One region of the Amycolatopsis sp. NPDC088138 genome, then DNA from elsewhere that is predicted to be linked to it. Evidence: riboswitches for the same ligand, from Rfam matches in the RefSeq annotation. Region 1 holds a riboswitch; the other holds the start of a gene.

The links. A riboswitch is a leader RNA that binds a small molecule or an ion and turns the genes downstream of it on or off. The one in region 1 is predicted to bind glycine.
Region 2: linked by a shared signal. The riboswitch ahead of gcvP (aminomethyl-transferring glycine dehydrogenase) and the one ahead of gcvP (aminomethyl-transferring glycine dehydrogenase) in region 1 are both predicted to bind glycine.

The regions. Positions count from the first base shown of each region.
Region 1 is NZ_JBIUTB010000004.1:842,942-850,569, reverse strand. Features, by position in the region: gene lipA (lipoyl synthase) at 1-238, opposite strand, end outside; gene glyA (serine hydroxymethyltransferase) at 235-1,509, opposite strand; gene gcvH (glycine cleavage system protein GcvH) at 1,509-1,886, opposite strand; gene gcvT (glycine cleavage system aminomethyltransferase GcvT) at 1,899-3,002, opposite strand; gene gcvP (aminomethyl-transferring glycine dehydrogenase) at 3,011-5,842, opposite strand; glycine riboswitch at 5,887-5,986, opposite strand; gene ACIOD2_RS24660 (helix-turn-helix domain-containing protein) at 6,132-7,472, opposite strand; gene ACIOD2_RS24655 (hypothetical protein) at 7,544-7,628, shown strand, end outside.
Region 2 is NZ_JBIUTB010000001.1:1,166,580-1,174,207, reverse strand. Features, by position in the region: gene ACIOD2_RS05360 (MerR family transcriptional regulator) at 1-3, shown strand, start outside; gene ACIOD2_RS05355 (bifunctional nuclease family protein) at 220-693, shown strand; gene ACIOD2_RS05350 (MerR family transcriptional regulator) at 735-1,136, shown strand; gene trxA (thioredoxin) at 1,149-1,523, shown strand; gene ACIOD2_RS05340 (TetR/AcrR family transcriptional regulator) at 1,475-2,107, opposite strand; gene ACIOD2_RS05335 (MerR family transcriptional regulator) at 2,386-2,964, shown strand; glycine riboswitch at 3,007-3,106, shown strand; gene gcvP (aminomethyl-transferring glycine dehydrogenase) at 3,285-6,161, shown strand; gene ACIOD2_RS05325 (NAD-dependent epimerase/dehydratase family protein) at 6,313-7,260, shown strand; gene ACIOD2_RS05320 (glycosyltransferase) at 7,269-7,628, shown strand, end outside.

The DNA of each region.
Region 1 (7,628 bases):
GGTCACCGCCGATGAGGAACGTGGCTTCGCGGTCTTCCCAGCACTCGTAGATGTTGGGACAACCCGCTTCTTCACAAACCGTGTGCAGACCTTCCCGGCGCACCAAGCCCTTCAGCTCGGTGAACTCCGGGCCCATCCGCACGCGCGTCTTGATCCACGGCGGCTTCTTCTCGATCGGCGTTTCGCTGTTGCGGACTTCCAGACGCAGCAGCTTCCGGCCCTCGGGCAGAGCGCTCACCGGGACAGGTCCGCGTACAGCGGGTGCTTCTTGGCCAGCGTCTCGACGCGGTCACGCAGCTTCGAGCGCACGGCGTCGTCGAAGTCCGGCTTGAGCGCCTCGGCGATGACGTCGGCGACCTCGGTGAAGTCCTCGGCCTGGAAGCCGCGGGTGGCCAGCGCCGGAGTGCCGATGCGCAGCCCGGAAGTGATCATCGGCGGGCGCGGGTCGAACGGGACGGCGTTGCGGTTGACCGTGATACCGACCTCGTGCAGCCGGTCCTCGGCCTGCTGACCGTCCAGAGTGGACTGGACGAGGTCGACGAGCACCAGGTGGACGTCGGTGCCGCCGGTCAGCACGCGGACGCCGGCCTCGGCCAGGTCCGGCTGCGACAGCCGCGACGCCAGGATGCGGGAGCCGTCCAGGGTGCGCTGCTGGCGCTCCTTGAACTCCTCGCTCGCGGCGATCTTCAGCGCGACGGCCTTGGCCGCGATGACGTGCTCCAGCGGCCCGCCCTGCTGGCCCGGGAACACCGCCGAGTTGATCTTCTTCGCCAGCTCCTGGCGGCACAGGATCAGGCCGCCGCGCGGGCCGCCGAGGGTCTTGTGCGTGGTCGTGGTGACGATGTCGGCGTGCGGCACCGGCGACGGGTGCAGCCCGGTCGCGACCAGCCCGGCGAAGTGCGCCATGTCCACCATCAGCTTGGCTTCCACCAGGTCCGCGATGCGGCGGAACTCGGCGAAGTCGAGCTGACGCGGGTACGCCGACCAGCCGGCGATGATCAGCTTCGGCTTGTGCTCGACAGCGAGGCGCTCGATCTCGGCCAGGTCGACGATGCCGGTCTCTTTGTCGACGTGGTAGGCGACGACGTTGTAGAGCTTGCCCGAGAAATTGATCTTCATCCCGTGCGTCAGGTGACCGCCGTGCGCCAGGTCGAGGCCGAGGATCGTGTCACCCGGCTTGAGCACGGCGAACATCGCGGCGGCGTTGGCCTGCGCGCCCGAGTGCGGCTGCACGTTGGCGTGCTCGGCGCCGAACAGCGCCTTCGCGCGGTCGATGGCGAGCTGCTCGACGACGTCGACGTGCTCGCAGCCGCCGTAGTAGCGGCGGCCGGGGTAACCCTCGGCGTACTTGTTGGTCAGCACCGAACCCTGCGCCTCGAGCACGCCCACCGGGGCGAAGTTCTCGGAGGCGATCATCTCCAGGGTGGACTGCTGGCGGGTCAGCTCGTCGGCGACGGCCGCGGCGACCTCGGGGTCGACGTCGGCGAGGTGGGCGTCGAAGGTCGTCATCAGTTCTCCTGGGTGAGGGCGGCGTAGGCGGCGGCGTCGAGCAGCTCGGGCACGTCTCCGGAGAGCCGCACCTTGAGCAGCCAGCCTTCGGCGTACGGGTCCGAGTTGATCACCTCGGGGGTGTCCGACGTGGTGCCGTTGACCTCGACGACCTCGCCGGAGACCGGCGCGTACAGCTCGCTGACGGACTTGGTCGACTCGACCTCGCCGAACACCTCGCCGGAGGTGATCGTGGCGCCGACGTCGGGCAGCTGGACGAACACGATGTCGCCGAGCGACTCGGCGGCGAAGGCGGTGATGCCCACGGTGGCGACGTCACCTTCGACGTTCAGCCACTCGTGTTCCTTGGTGTACTTCAGGTTCTCGGGGATGCTCATGGTGAAAGTCCTTTACGCGCGGGAGTAGAACGGGAGGGCGACGACCTCGACGGGCTCGATCCTGCCCCGGATGTCGACGGAAAGTTCGGTGCCGGGCTCGGTGTACGCCCGATCGACGTACGCCATGGCGATCGGGTGACCCAGAGTGGGTGACAGCGCCCCGCTGGTGACCTCGCCGATCTCGACGCCGTCGGCCAGCAGCTTGTAACCGTGCCGCGGCGCGCGGCGACCCTGGCCCTTGAGCCCCACGCGTACGCGCGGAACGTCCGCCTTGGACCGCTCTTCCAAGGCCGCGCGGCCGACGAAGTCACCCGGCTTCTCGAACTTGACCACGCGCCCGAGCCCGGCTTCGAACGGGCTCTGGCCGAGGGTGAGTTCGTTGCCGTACAACGGCATCCCGGCTTCGAGCCGCAGCGTGTCGCGGCAGGCCAGGCCGGCCGGGACCAGCCCGTGGGCCTCCCCCGCCTCGGACAGGATGCGCCACACGTCGGGCGCCTCGTCGGCCGGGACGAACAGCTCGAAGCCGTCCTCGCCGGTGTAACCGGTGCGGGCGAGCAGGACCTCGTGGCCCTTCACGACCGCCGGGACGCTGGCGTAGTACTTGAGCGCGTCGAGGTCGGCGTCGGTGACCGCGCCGAGGATCTTGACGGCGTTCGGGCCCTGGACGGCGATCAGCGCGGTCGTCTCGGACCGGTCGTCGACCACCGCGTCGAAGCCCGCGACCCGCTCGGCCAGTGCGTCCGCGACGACCTTCGCGTTGCCCGCGTTGGCGACGACGAGGTAGTGCTCGTCGGCCAGCCGGTAGACGACCAGGTCGTCGAGCACGCCGCCGTCGGCGTCGCAGATCATCGTGTAGCGCGCCCGGCCCGGCTTGACCCCGGTGAGGTTGCCGACCAGCGCGAAGTCGAGGACGTCGGCGGCCTGCTTGCCCGTGACGTGGATTTCGGCCATGTGCGAAAGGTCGAACAGCCCGGCCGCCTCTCGGACGGCCTTGTGCTCGGCCAGCTCGCTGGCGTAGCGGACCGGCATGGACCAGCCCGCGAAGTCGGTGAACAGTGCACCAAGTCCTTTGTGGACTCCGTGCAGGCTGGTCTCTTTCGACGCTGTGGAATTCAAGGGAGAACTCAGCCTTCGTAAGCGTTGAGGGGCGGGCAGGAGCAGACCAGGTTGCGGTCACCGCGGGCGCCGTCGATGCGGCGGACCGGCGGCCAGTACTTGTTCTTGCGCGAGACACCCGCCGGGAACACCGCCAGCTCGCGGTCGTAGGCCTTGTCCCACTCGCCGACCAGCGTCTCGGCGGTGTGCGGGGCACCGCGCAGCGGCGACGCCTCCGCGGTCCACGTGCCCTTGGCGACCTCGTCGATCTCGCCGCGGATGGCGATCATCGCCGCGATGAACCGGTCGATCTCGCCCAGGTCCTCGGACTCGGTCGGCTCGACCATCAGCGTGCCGGCGACCGGGAACGACATCGTCGGCGCGTGGAAGCCGTAGTCGATGAGCCGCTTCGCGACGTCGTCGACCGTCACGCCGGTCTCCTTGGTGATCTGGCGCAGGTCGAGGATGCACTCGTGCGCGACCAGGCCGTCCTGGCCCGTGTAGAGCACCGGGTAGTGCGGCGCCAGCCGCGAGGCGACGTAGTTCGCGGCCAGCACGGCGACCTTCGTGGCCGCGGTCAGGCCGGGGGCGCCCATCATCCGGACGTAGGCCCAGGAGATCGGCAGGATCGACGCCGAGCCGTAGGGCGCGCCGCTGATCGGGCCGACGCCGGTCGCCGGACCGGCCTGGTCCAGCAGCGGGTGGTTGGGCAGGAACGGCGCGAGGTGCGCGCGCACCGCGACCGGGCCGACGCCGGGGCCGCCACCGCCGTGCGGGATGCAGAAGGTCTTGTGCAGGTTCAGGTGCGAGACGTCGCCGCCGAACTCGCCCGGCTTGGCCAGGCCCAGCAGGGCGTTGAGGTTCGCGCCGTCGACGTACACCTGGCCGCCGCCGTCGTGCACGATCTTGGCCAGCTCGTCGATCGAGTGCTCGTACACGCCGTGCGTGGACGGGTAGGTGACCATGATCGCGGCGAGCGTGTCCCGGTGCGCGTCCACTTTGGACCGCAGGTCGGCCAGGTCGACGTTGCCCTCGTCGGTGCACTTGACGACGACCACGCGCATCCCGGCGAGCACCGCGGACGCGGCGTTGGTGCCGTGCGCGGACGACGGGATCAGGCAGACGTCGCGAGCTTCGTCGCCGTTCGAACGGTGGTAGGCGCGGATCGCCAGCAGCCCGGCCAACTCGCCCTGGCTGCCCGCGTTCGGCTGCAGCGACACCTTGTCGTAGCCGGTGACCTCGGCCAGCCACTCGGCCAGCTGCGCGACGAGGACGTGGTAGCCCTCGGCGTCCTCGGCCGGCGCGAACGGGTGGATGCCGGCGAACTCGCGCCAGCTGATCGGCTCCATCTCGGTGGTGGCGTTGAGCTTCATCGTGCAGGAGCCGAGCGGGATCATGCCGCGGTCGAGCGCGTAGTCCTGGTCGGACAGCCGGCGCAGGTAGCGCAGCATCGCCGTCTCGGAGCGGTGGCTGCCGAAGACCTCGTGGCCCATGAAGCCGCTCTCGCGGGCCAGGCCGTTGGGCAGCGCGACGCCGTCTTGGACGTCCCCCTCGACACCGAAGGCTTTCAGGACCTTCGCCGCGATCGCCGGGGTGCTGACCTCGTCGAAGGCGACGCGGACGTGGTCGGCGTCGACGTGCCCGAGGTTGATGCCGGCCTCGCGGGCGGCGGCGTGGACGTCGGCGGCCTGACCCGGGACGTGCGCGACGACCGTGTCGAAGAAGGACTCGTGCACGACCTCGACACCGGTCTTGCGCAGCGTGTCGGCGAAGCCCGCGGCCAGGCCGTGGACCCGCTGGGCGATCCGCTTGAGACCGTCCGGGCCGTGGTAGACCGCGTACATCGCGGCCAGCACGGCCGGGAGGACCTGCGCGGTGCAGATGTTGGACGTCGCCTTCTCGCGGCGGATGTGCTGCTCACGGGTCTGCAGCGCCAGCCGGTAGGCCGAGTTGCCGTCGGCGTCGACCGAGACGCCGACCAGGCGCCCGGGCAGCGAGCGCTCGAGCCCGGCGCGGACGGACATGAACCCGGCGTGCGGGCCGCCGTAACCGAGCGGGACGCCGAAGCGCTGCGTCGACCCGGCGGCGACGTCGGCGCCGAACTCGCCGGGCGAGGTGATCAGCGTCAGCGAGAGCAGGTCGGCGGCGACGGTGAACAGCGCGCCCGCGGCCTTCGCCGACTCGGAGATCGCGTGGTAGAAACCGCGGCCGCGCAGCACGCCGGACGCGCCGGGGTACTGGACGACCACGCCGAAGAAGTCGTCGGGCAGGCCGGTCAGCAGGTCGCGGACCTCGACCTCGATGCCCAGCGCCTCGACGCGGGTGCGCACGACGGCGATGGTCTGCGGCAGGCACTCGGCGTCCAGCACGACCTTGTTGGACTTCGACTTCGACGAGCGGCGCATCAGCGTGACGGCCTCGGCGACGGCGGTCGACTCGTCCAGCAGGGACGCGTTCGCGGTGGCCAGGCCGGTGAGGTCGGCGACCATCGTCTGGAAGTTGAGCAGCGCTTCGAGGCGGCCCTGGGAGATTTCCGGCTGGTACGGCGTGTAGGCCGTGTACCAAGCCGGGTTCTCGAGGACGTTGCGGCGGATCACGCCGGGGGTGACGGTGTCGGAGTAACCGAGACCGATCATCTGCGTCATCGGCCGGTTACGCGCGGCGAGCGCGCGCAGCTCCGCGGTGGCGTCCTCTTCGGACGCCGCGGGCGGGAGGACCAGGTCGCGTGTGGCGCGGATCGCACTCGGGACGGCTGCTTCGAGCAGCGCGTCGAGGGATCCGTAGCCGCACTCGGCGAGCATCTTGGCGCGTTCGGCCTCGGAGGGGCCGATATGGCGGGCGTCGAACTGCGTAGAGGTGATCGGGAGCTCCTCGGGCCGGGCACCGGGCACAACGGTGCGCTGGGAACTCCCCCTCTGTCATGGCACCTGAGAGTTTCACCGTGTGAGAACACGGCTTTCACCTTGGGTGAGGCGCGGGTGCGCCTGCTTTCCAGAGTGGCCTCGCGCGAAGCGGTAGCAGGTACCTGAGAGATTCCGGGGAGTTTGCTCCTTCGGTGCCCCACTGACTTCGTGAGGGCTCTCCCGCCTCGGCTCGACGGCCCGATCTGCAGTTATGGCGGCTACCGTACCTGCCGCGTTCGGCCCCCGTCTACTTCACCCGGGCAACACCACATCGGTCTTCGAGCCCGCCTCGACCGCCGGCCCGCCGGGTGACCGCGCTCACCAGTGGCGGCGGGCGGCGGACCCGGCCCGACGGCAGCACCAGCCGCTTGAGCGGGCCGCCCAGCGGGACCGGCGGGAGGCCCGCGCCGAGCAGGATGTGCTCGACCACCTGCTCCGCGAGCCACGCGACCGAGTCGTTCAGCCGGTCCAGGGACGGCCGGTCGCCGTCGAAGACGTCCGCGTCGTCGAGGACCACCTCGAAGTACTCGCCGGGCAGCCGGGCGACCACCGCGTCGACGGCGTCTTCGATCGCGCGGGCGCCGTCCTCCGGGTCGGCGAAGCCCGCCTCGAGCAGCGGCTCGCGGTAGATCCGGGCGGCGCGGGCGCGCATCCGCGGGCCGTGGCGGACCACGACCGGGAGCCGCCCGGCCAGGTCGGGCACGTCGAGGCCGTGCAGCAGCATGATCGGCGGCACGCTGTGCACCAGCCGCGGCGCCGGCTCGGCCAGCTCGCGCGCGGTGATCCGGAGCCGGTCGGCCATCGCGTCCGGCAGGCCGAAGTAGCGGAAGTCGACGTTGCCGAACCCGAGCCCGTCGGCGACCAGCGACGCCAGCAGCTCGCCGTACCCCCAGATCGGCGACAGCACCACGACCGGCGGCGCGGTCACCAGCGGCGGCGACGGCGAAGGCGGGCGTGACGCCTCCTGCTCGGGCACCTGGATCACCAGCCGCGGCGGGTCGGCCCAGTCGTGCGGCTCGGCGACCCGCCAGTACAGCCCGAGCGGCTGCCAGAGGCCGCCGAGGATCTCGCGTTCGATGATCCGGCGCGCCTCGGCGTCGGAATGCGGGAAGCCGCGGGGCGGCACGATGCCGACGTAGTGGTGGTAGGTGACGCGGACCTCGTCGCCGCGGGTGGCCGAGCGGATCCGCATCTCCCAGTCGATCGGCGACGCGGCGATCGCGTTCGCCACCTGCGTGCCGGGCGACGAGTACACGAGCGCCGTCGCCTGCCGCAGGAAGTCCCCGGCCCGGTCGATGCCCTCCCGCAGCGACTTCGCGGCCTGCGCGACGTGCACCGGGCTGACCAGCGACTCGGGCAGCACCCCGGCGACCCGCAGCAGCTCGGCCTCCCCGAGCCCGGTGACCTCGGCGAGCTGGGCCCAGTGGTCGAACACGGTCACCTTCGGCGCGTGCCGGTGCTCGATCCAGCTGCGCAGGGTCGACGTCGGCACGCCGATCCGGCGCGCGGCCTCGTCCAGCGAGAGGCCCCGGGAGCGGATCCCGGCCCGGACCGCTTCCGCCCACTCGTCGGCGCGCCAGTGCGTCACCTCACAAAGCTAACGAAACCCGCTAGCTTTGCGCAGGGACAAACCGCCCACAGCGCGCCGACGCTGGAGCCATGACCACCACTGTCGTCGCCCTGACCCTGATCGTCGGCGTGCTCACCTTCGCCGCCGGGGCCTTCCTCACCGCCGAAACCGCCG
Region 2 (7,628 bases), on a different contig from region 1:
TGAGCCGTAACGGGACGGTGAGATCCTCTTTGCGGTCCCATGTCAATGACTGAATGTTCGGCACCTCATGCCGTACCGTGAGAACAACGGTTTGCGGTAGGCGAGCCGAGAGTGTCCGGACAGCGAGCACAGCGCACGGATGACGGGTAGCGTCGGGAGTGAACGGCGCGAGGCGTTCCAGCGCTGAAGCCCGTGTGCACGAGAGGGAGGCGAAGCCCGATGAGCGAAATGCGCGTCGTCGGTGTGCGGGTCGAGCTGCCCGCGAATCAGCCGATCTTGTTGCTGCGGGAGACCGAAGGCGAACGGTACCTGCCGATCTGGATCGGCTCGGTCGAAGCGACCGCCATCGCGTTGGAGCAGCAGGGGGTCCGCCCCGCCCGCCCGCTCACGCATGACCTCCTCAAAGAGGTCATCGGAGCACTGGGCCGCGAGCTCGAGCAGGTCGTGATCACCGACCTCAAGGAAGGCACGTTCTTCGCCGAACTCGTCTTCGACGGTGACATCCGGGTCTCCGCCCGGCCGAGCGACTCGGTCGCGCTGGCCCTGCGGATCGGCGTCCCCATCCACGCCGTGGACGCGGTGCTGGAGGAAGCCGGCCTGATCATCCCGGACGAGCAGGAGGACGAAGTCGAGAAGTTCCGCGAGTTCCTCGACTCCGTTTCGCCGGAGGACTTCCGCGGCGCCGACACGTAGACACTTGCCTTGACGCGGACGTCAACGTCTAGCGTCGGGGCATGCGGATCGGAGAGCTGGCCAAGCGCACGGGTACCACCACCCGTGCGCTTCGCTTTTACGAGGACCAGGGCCTCCTCGCGGCCCGTCGCGCGGCCAACGGCTACCGCGAGTACGACGAGGACGACCTCCAGCTGGTCACCGAGATCCTGAAGCTGCAGACCGTCGGGCTGTCCCTCGACGAGACCCGGCCGTTCGTCGAGTGCCTGCGCAGCGGCCACGAGACCGGCGACAGCTGCGCCAGCTCGATCGAGATGTACCGGCGCAAGCTCGCCGAGGCCGACGCGGTCCTCGCCCGCCTCGGCGCCATCCGCGCCGAGCTCGCGGGGAAGCTCGCCGACGCGCTGGCCAGGCAGGATCCCGGCCGCGCTCCCGATCCGTGTGTCGTCCCCGAACGTCTCTGAAGGAGCCTTGTCATGTCCGAAATTACCGAAGTCACCGATACGACGTTCACCGCCGACGTGCTCGGCAGCGACGTCCCGGTGCTGGTCGAGTTCTGGGCCACCTGGTGCCCGCCGTGCCGGATGATCGCGCCGGTGCTGGCCGAGCTGGCCCGGGAACGCGCCGGGACGCTGGCCGTGCGCAAGATCAACTCCGACGAGAACCCGGAGACGACCCGGTCCTACCAGGTCATGTCGCTGCCGACGATGATCCTCTTCCGCGGTGGCGAGCCGGTGCTGACCATCGTCGGCGCGCTCCCGAAGGCCCGGCTCGAGGAGCGTCTCGACCGGGCCCTCGAGTCTCAGGCGGCGGTGGCCCTGACGAACGTGTCCGCGACCTCGCGGCCGTAGAGCTCCAGGTCCAGCGACGGGTCGGCCGCGTAGGCCGCGGCCACGCCGTCGACCGCCTGGGCGATCGACATCGCCATCACCTCGGGGGTGAACGTGCCGAACACCCCCTCGGCCTGGCCCTGCTTGAGCTGGCGGGCCAGGCCGTGCACCCGCAGGTCGTCGACCAGGATCTTCGTCATCACCCAGTTGTCGGCGTCGTCGGCGTTGACGGCCATCTCGGTCAGCACCCGCACGCAGTCCGGGTACGCGCGCAGGAAGGCGATCGACGTCTCGATGTGCGCCCGCAGGTAGCCGGCCCGGTCGGCCGGGTCCAGGCCGCCGCCGGTGCGCTCCTTGAGGAACTCGTTCTTCGTCTCGACGACGGTGCTGAGCACCGCCTGCATCAGCCCGGCCTTGTTGGTGAAGTGGTAGGAGATCATCCGGGTGCTGCTCAGCCCGGCGCGTTCGCGGATCTTGGCGAACGTGGCCTTGCGGTAGCCGAGGTCGTTGATGACGCCGATCGTCGCGCCGATGATCTGCGCGCGGCGGGCGGCCTCGGTCACGCTGAGGCCCATCTCGGCCATCAGTTCGGTGTTTACTTGCATGCGTAAAAATTAACACGGCTGAGTAAAAGTGTCCAGGAGGTTTGAACCACTGGTCTCGGGGTACGGCGAACGGCTCAAACGCTCATCCGACCGTTGAGGCTTGCCGCGCGTCGCGTTGACCCGCCCTGTCTAGGCGCTTACCGTCGAAGAAGGTAAATCGCCACGATGTGATTCACGGTCTGGGGCCGGATCGTGGCGGTTGATCTCCGGTGGGTCCCGTTCTGGGTCCTGTCCGGCTGTCATTCGCCGGCCGCCTGGTCGGGCGAGGGGAGGCTTGCGTGGTCGAGGCTGGTTCAGAGAAGCAGCCTGTTCAGGTCGCGGCTGGTGAGCAGGGTGAACTGTTCCCCGACGACTCGCTGCCTGACGAGCTGGTCGGGTACCGCGGTCCGGCCGCGTGCCAGATCGCCGGGATCACCTATCGTCAGCTCGACTACTGGGCCCGGACGAAGCTGATCGCACCCAGCATTCGCACCGCGCACGGCTCCGGCTCCCAGCGGCTGTACTCGTTCAAGGACATCCTGGTCCTCAAGGTCGTCAAGCGGCTGCTGGACACCGGGGTCTCGCTGCAGAACATCCGGGTCGCGGTCGACCACCTGTCCGTCCGCGGGGTCCGTGACCTCGCGAAGGTCACGCTGTTCTCCGACGGCACCACGGTCTACGAATGCACCTCGCCCGAGGAGATCGTCGATCTGCTCCAGGGCGGCCAGGGTGTGTTCGGCATCGCGGTCAGCGGGGCGATGCAGGAGATCAGCGGCACCATCCACGAGTTCCCGGCCGAACGCGCCGACGGCGGCATCGTCGAGACGCACGAACCGGACGAGCTGACCCAGCGCCGCAACGCCCGCCGTACCGGGTGATCATCTCCGCGGCCGCCGGAGTAAGCTGATCCACGCAGTCGACGAAACCGCGCGGGAGAGTCCGGACCACAACCTCGAGTCCGGCGCCGAAGGAGCAAGTCCTCCCCGGAACCTCTCAGGCACCCTGGACCGCGCGGTCTAGACGCCTCTGGAAAGCGGGTCGTCAGGACACAGCCTGATGGCCCCGCCGACGGTGCAAGCCCGGCTCAACCTCGGGCGAAACTCTCAGGCGCCCAGCAATGGGTACGGACAGAGTGGGGAGGGTTCCTCGACAGCGTTTCGCGGATGCTGTCCAGGTCCGCCGTCCTCGGGAGGCCATCGTGCAGCCGTCACTCGCCTCCCTGGAACAGGGCACTCCCTTCGCCGACCGGCACATCGGGCCGGGTCCGGACGAACTCCGCCAGATCCTCGACGCCATCGGCGTCGCCTCTCTCGACGAACTCGCCGAGCGGGCCGTGCCCGAGTCGCTGCGCGCGTCCGCCGGGCCGCTGGAACTGCCGCCGCCGGCCACTGAAACCCAAGCGCTCGCCGAACTGCGGGAGCTGGCCGCGCGGAACCGGCCGATGGCCCAGATGATCGGCCTCGGGTACCACGACACCGTGACCCCGCCGGTGATCCGCCGGAACGTGCTCGAGAACCCGGCCTGGTACACCGCCTACACGCCGTACCAGCCGGAGATCTCGCAAGGACGGCTCGAGGCGCTGCTCAACTTCCAGACCATGGTCGCCGACCTGACCGGGCTGCCCGTCGCGAACGCGTCCCTGCTCGACGAAGCCACCGCGGCCGCCGAAGCCATGACGCTCGTCCGCCGCGCCGGGAAGTCGGCGTCGAACCGGTTCGTCGTCGACGAGGACACGCTGCCCCAGACCCTCGCCGTGCTCCGGACTCGCGCCGAGCCATTGGGCATCGAGCTGGTCGTCGAAGACCTGTCCCAGGGGCTGACCGGGCTCGGCCTCGGCGGCGACTTCTTCGGGATCCTGCTGTCCTACCCGGGTGCGTCGGGCGCCGTCCGCGAGTTCGACTTCACCATCGCCGACGCCAAGAAGCACGGCGCGGCCGTGATCGTCGCGGCGGATCCGCTCGCGTTGACGTTGCTGCGGCCGCCCGGGGAGCTGGGTGCCGACGTCGCGATCGGCTCGACACAACGGTTCGGCGTCCCGATGGGCTTCGGCGGGCCGCACGCGGCGTACCTGGCCGTCCGCCAAGGCCTGGAACGGCAGCTGCCCGGGCGGCTGGTCGGCGTCTCGAAGGACGCTGACGGCGCACGCGCGTACCGGCTGGCGCTGCAGACCCGCGAGCAGCACATCCGCCGTGAGAAGGCGACGTCGAATATCTGCACCGCCCAGGTCCTGCTGGCCGTGATGGCGTCGATGTACGCGGTGTACCACGGCCCCGACGGCCTGCGGGGGATCGCTTTGCGGGCCCACCGGATGGCGACCGTGCTCGCGGCCGGCCTCTGCGAGGGTGGCGTCGAGGTCGTGCACGGCGAGTTCTTCGACACGATCACCGCGGCGGTGCCCGGCCGCGCGGACGCGGTCGTCGCGGCGGCCCGTGACCTCGGCGTGAACCTGCGGCGGGTCGACGACGACCACGTCGGTGTCGCGTGCGACGAGACGACCACCCGCGAACGGCTCTCCTTGGTGTGGAAGGCGTTCAGCGTCTCGGTGTCCGATGTGGACGGCCTGGACGAGGACACGGCGGACGCGCTCCCGGCGCCGCTGCGGCGCACGAGCGGGTTTCTCACGCATCCGGTGTTTCACGCCCACCGCTCCGAGACCGCGTTGCTGCGCTACCTGCGTGAGCTGTCGGACAAGGACGTGGCGCTCGACCGCAGCATGATCCCGCTCGGCTCGTGCACGATGAAGCTCAACGCCACCGCGGAGATGGAGCCGGTCACCTGGCCCGAGTTCGCCGGGCTGCACCCGTTCGCCCCGGCCGAGGACGCGGCCGGGCTGCTGACGGTCGTCGCGGACCTGGGTGCCTGGCTGGCCCGGATCACCGGCTACGACGCGGTTTCCCTGCAGCCCAACGCCGGCAGCCAGGGCGAGTTCGCCGGGCTGCTGGCCATCCGCGCGTACCACCGCGCACGCGGCGAGGGCGAGCGGAACGTCTGCCTGATCCCGGCCAGCGCTCACGGCACCAACGCCGCCAGCGCCGTGATGGCGGGCATGCGCGTGGTCGTGGTCCGCTGCGACGACGGCGGCAACATCGACCTCGGGCACCTGAAGTCCACAGTGGACGAGCACCGCGCCGACCTCGCGGCCGTCATGATCACCTACCCGTCGACGCACGGGGTGTACGAGGACACCGTCGGCGAGGTCTGCGCGCTGGTGCACGACGCGGGCGGCCAGGTGTACGTCGACGGCGCCAACCTCAACGCCCTGATCGGCGTGGCCCAGTACGGCCGGTTCGGCGCCGACGTCTCGCACCTCAACCTGCACAAGACGTTCTGCATCCCGCACGGCGGTGGCGGGCCGGGTGTCGGCCCGATCGGCGTCCGCGCGCACCTCGCGCCGTTCCTGCCGAACCACCCGCTGCAGCCGGCCGCGGGCCCGGAGACCGGCGTCGGCCCGGTGAGCGCGGCGCCGTGGGGCAGCGCGTCGATCCTGCCGATCTCGTGGGCGTACGTCCGGATGATGGGCGCGTCCGGCCTTCGCCGGGCGACCTTGGCCGCGGTGGCGAACGCCAACTACGTCGCGCGCCGGCTCGCCGAGCACTACCCGGTGCTGTACGCGGGCCGTTCGGGCTTCGTGGCCCACGAATGCATCCTCGACCTGCGGCCGCTGACCAAGGAAACCGGTGTCACGGTCGACGACGTCGCGAAGCGGCTGGCGGACTACGGCCTGCACGCGCCCACGATGTCGTTCCCGGTGCCGGGCACGCTCATGGTGGAGCCGACCGAGAGCGAGGACCTCGCCGAGCTGGACCGCTTCTGCGCGGCGATGATCGCCATCCGCGGCGAAATCGGCCGCGTCGCGGCGGGGGAGTGGCCCCTGGCGGAATCACCCCTGCGGCACGCCCCGCACACCGCGCGCTGCGTCACCGGCGAGTGGGACCGGCCCTACAGCCGCGAGACGGCGGTGTTCCCGGCCGGCCCCGGCGGCGCGAAGATCTGGCCGCCGGTCCGCCGCATCGACGGCGCGGCCGGCGACCGGAACCTGGTCTGCTCGTGCCCGCCGCCGGAGGCGTTCGCCTAGGCGTTCCGGCCCCGTACTTCCGCAAGCCGTGAATGGCCCATTCACGGACTCAGAGTCCCTCGATGGGCCATTCACGGCTTTCCCGGATCGGTGGCGTGACCTGTGCGCGGGCCTGCGAAGGCCGCACAGGAACGGCGGGTAGGTTGACGCCATGGTGAGTGGTGGTGGTCCGGAACGGACGTCCGTGGTCGTGACGGGAGGCAGCGGCTTCATCGGCCGCGCCGTCGTGCGTGCCTTCCGCGAGCGGGGCGTCCCGGTCACCGTCGTCGACCGGGTGCCGTTCCCGGACGACCTGTCCGGCGTCCGCGTCGTCACCGGCGAACTCCGCGACGCCGCCGTCCGCGAAGAGGCCGTGACGCCGGAAACCGCGGCCATCGTGCACCTCGCCGCGCTGACTTCCGTGCTGCGCTCGGTCGAACTGCCGGAGCAGACCTTCGCCGACAACGTCCTCGTGACGCAGGAACTGCTGGAACTGGCCCGGCGCCTCGAAGTGCCGAGCTTCGTGCTCGCGTCGACCAACGCCGTGATCGGCAACGTCGGCGGCGCGACCATCACGCCGGACCTGCCGCCGCGGCCACTGACGCCCTACGGCGCCACCAAGGCGGCGTGCGAAATGCTGCTGTCGGGTTACGCGGGCGCGTACGGGATGACGACGTGTGCGTTGCGGTTCACCAACGTCTACGGCCCGGGAATGTCCCACAAGGACAGTTTCGTGCCGCGGATGATGCGCGCGGCGCTGACCGGCACCGGCGTCCGCGTCTACGGCGACGGGCAGCAGCGCCGCGACCTCGTGCACGTCGACGACGTCGTCCACGCGATCACCCTCGCCGTCGACAGCGGCTACTCCGGCACCGCGATCGTCGGGGCCGGGAAGTCGGTTTCGGTGCTGGAGATGGTCGAAGCCGTCCGCGAGGTGACCGGCGCGGAGCTGCCGGTGGAGCACGTCGAGGCGCCGGCGGGGGAGATGCCCGCGGTGGTCGTCGACGTCTCGGGGAGCGCGGAGACGATCGGCTACCGGCCGTCGACGTCGCTGACCGACGGGCTCGCGACGGCGTGGAAGTACTTCTCCGGTCTCGAGCGTCCGAACGCGACGGAGTGACCGCGGGCGTGTCCGGTTTCCTCCGCCGTCACTGGCTTCTGCTCCTCCTGCTGATCCCCGCGATCGTCCTGCGGGTGCTCACCTGGCTCGCCTACCGGCCGGCCCTGCTGTACATCGACTCCTTCCGCTACATCGACAACCTGCACGCGCTGCGCGCCGACCAGCTCGACCCGATCGGCTACGACCTGGTGCTGCGCCCGCTGCTGGCGGTCGGCGGCCTGGCGTGGGTCGCGGCGGCGCAGCACGCCGGCGGTCTGCTGATCGCGATCGGCGTCTACGCGCTCGTGCTGCGCCTCGGCGGCCGGCCGTGGGTCGGTGCGCTCGCCGCGGCCCCGGTGCTGCTCGACGCGTACCAGCTGCAGATCGAG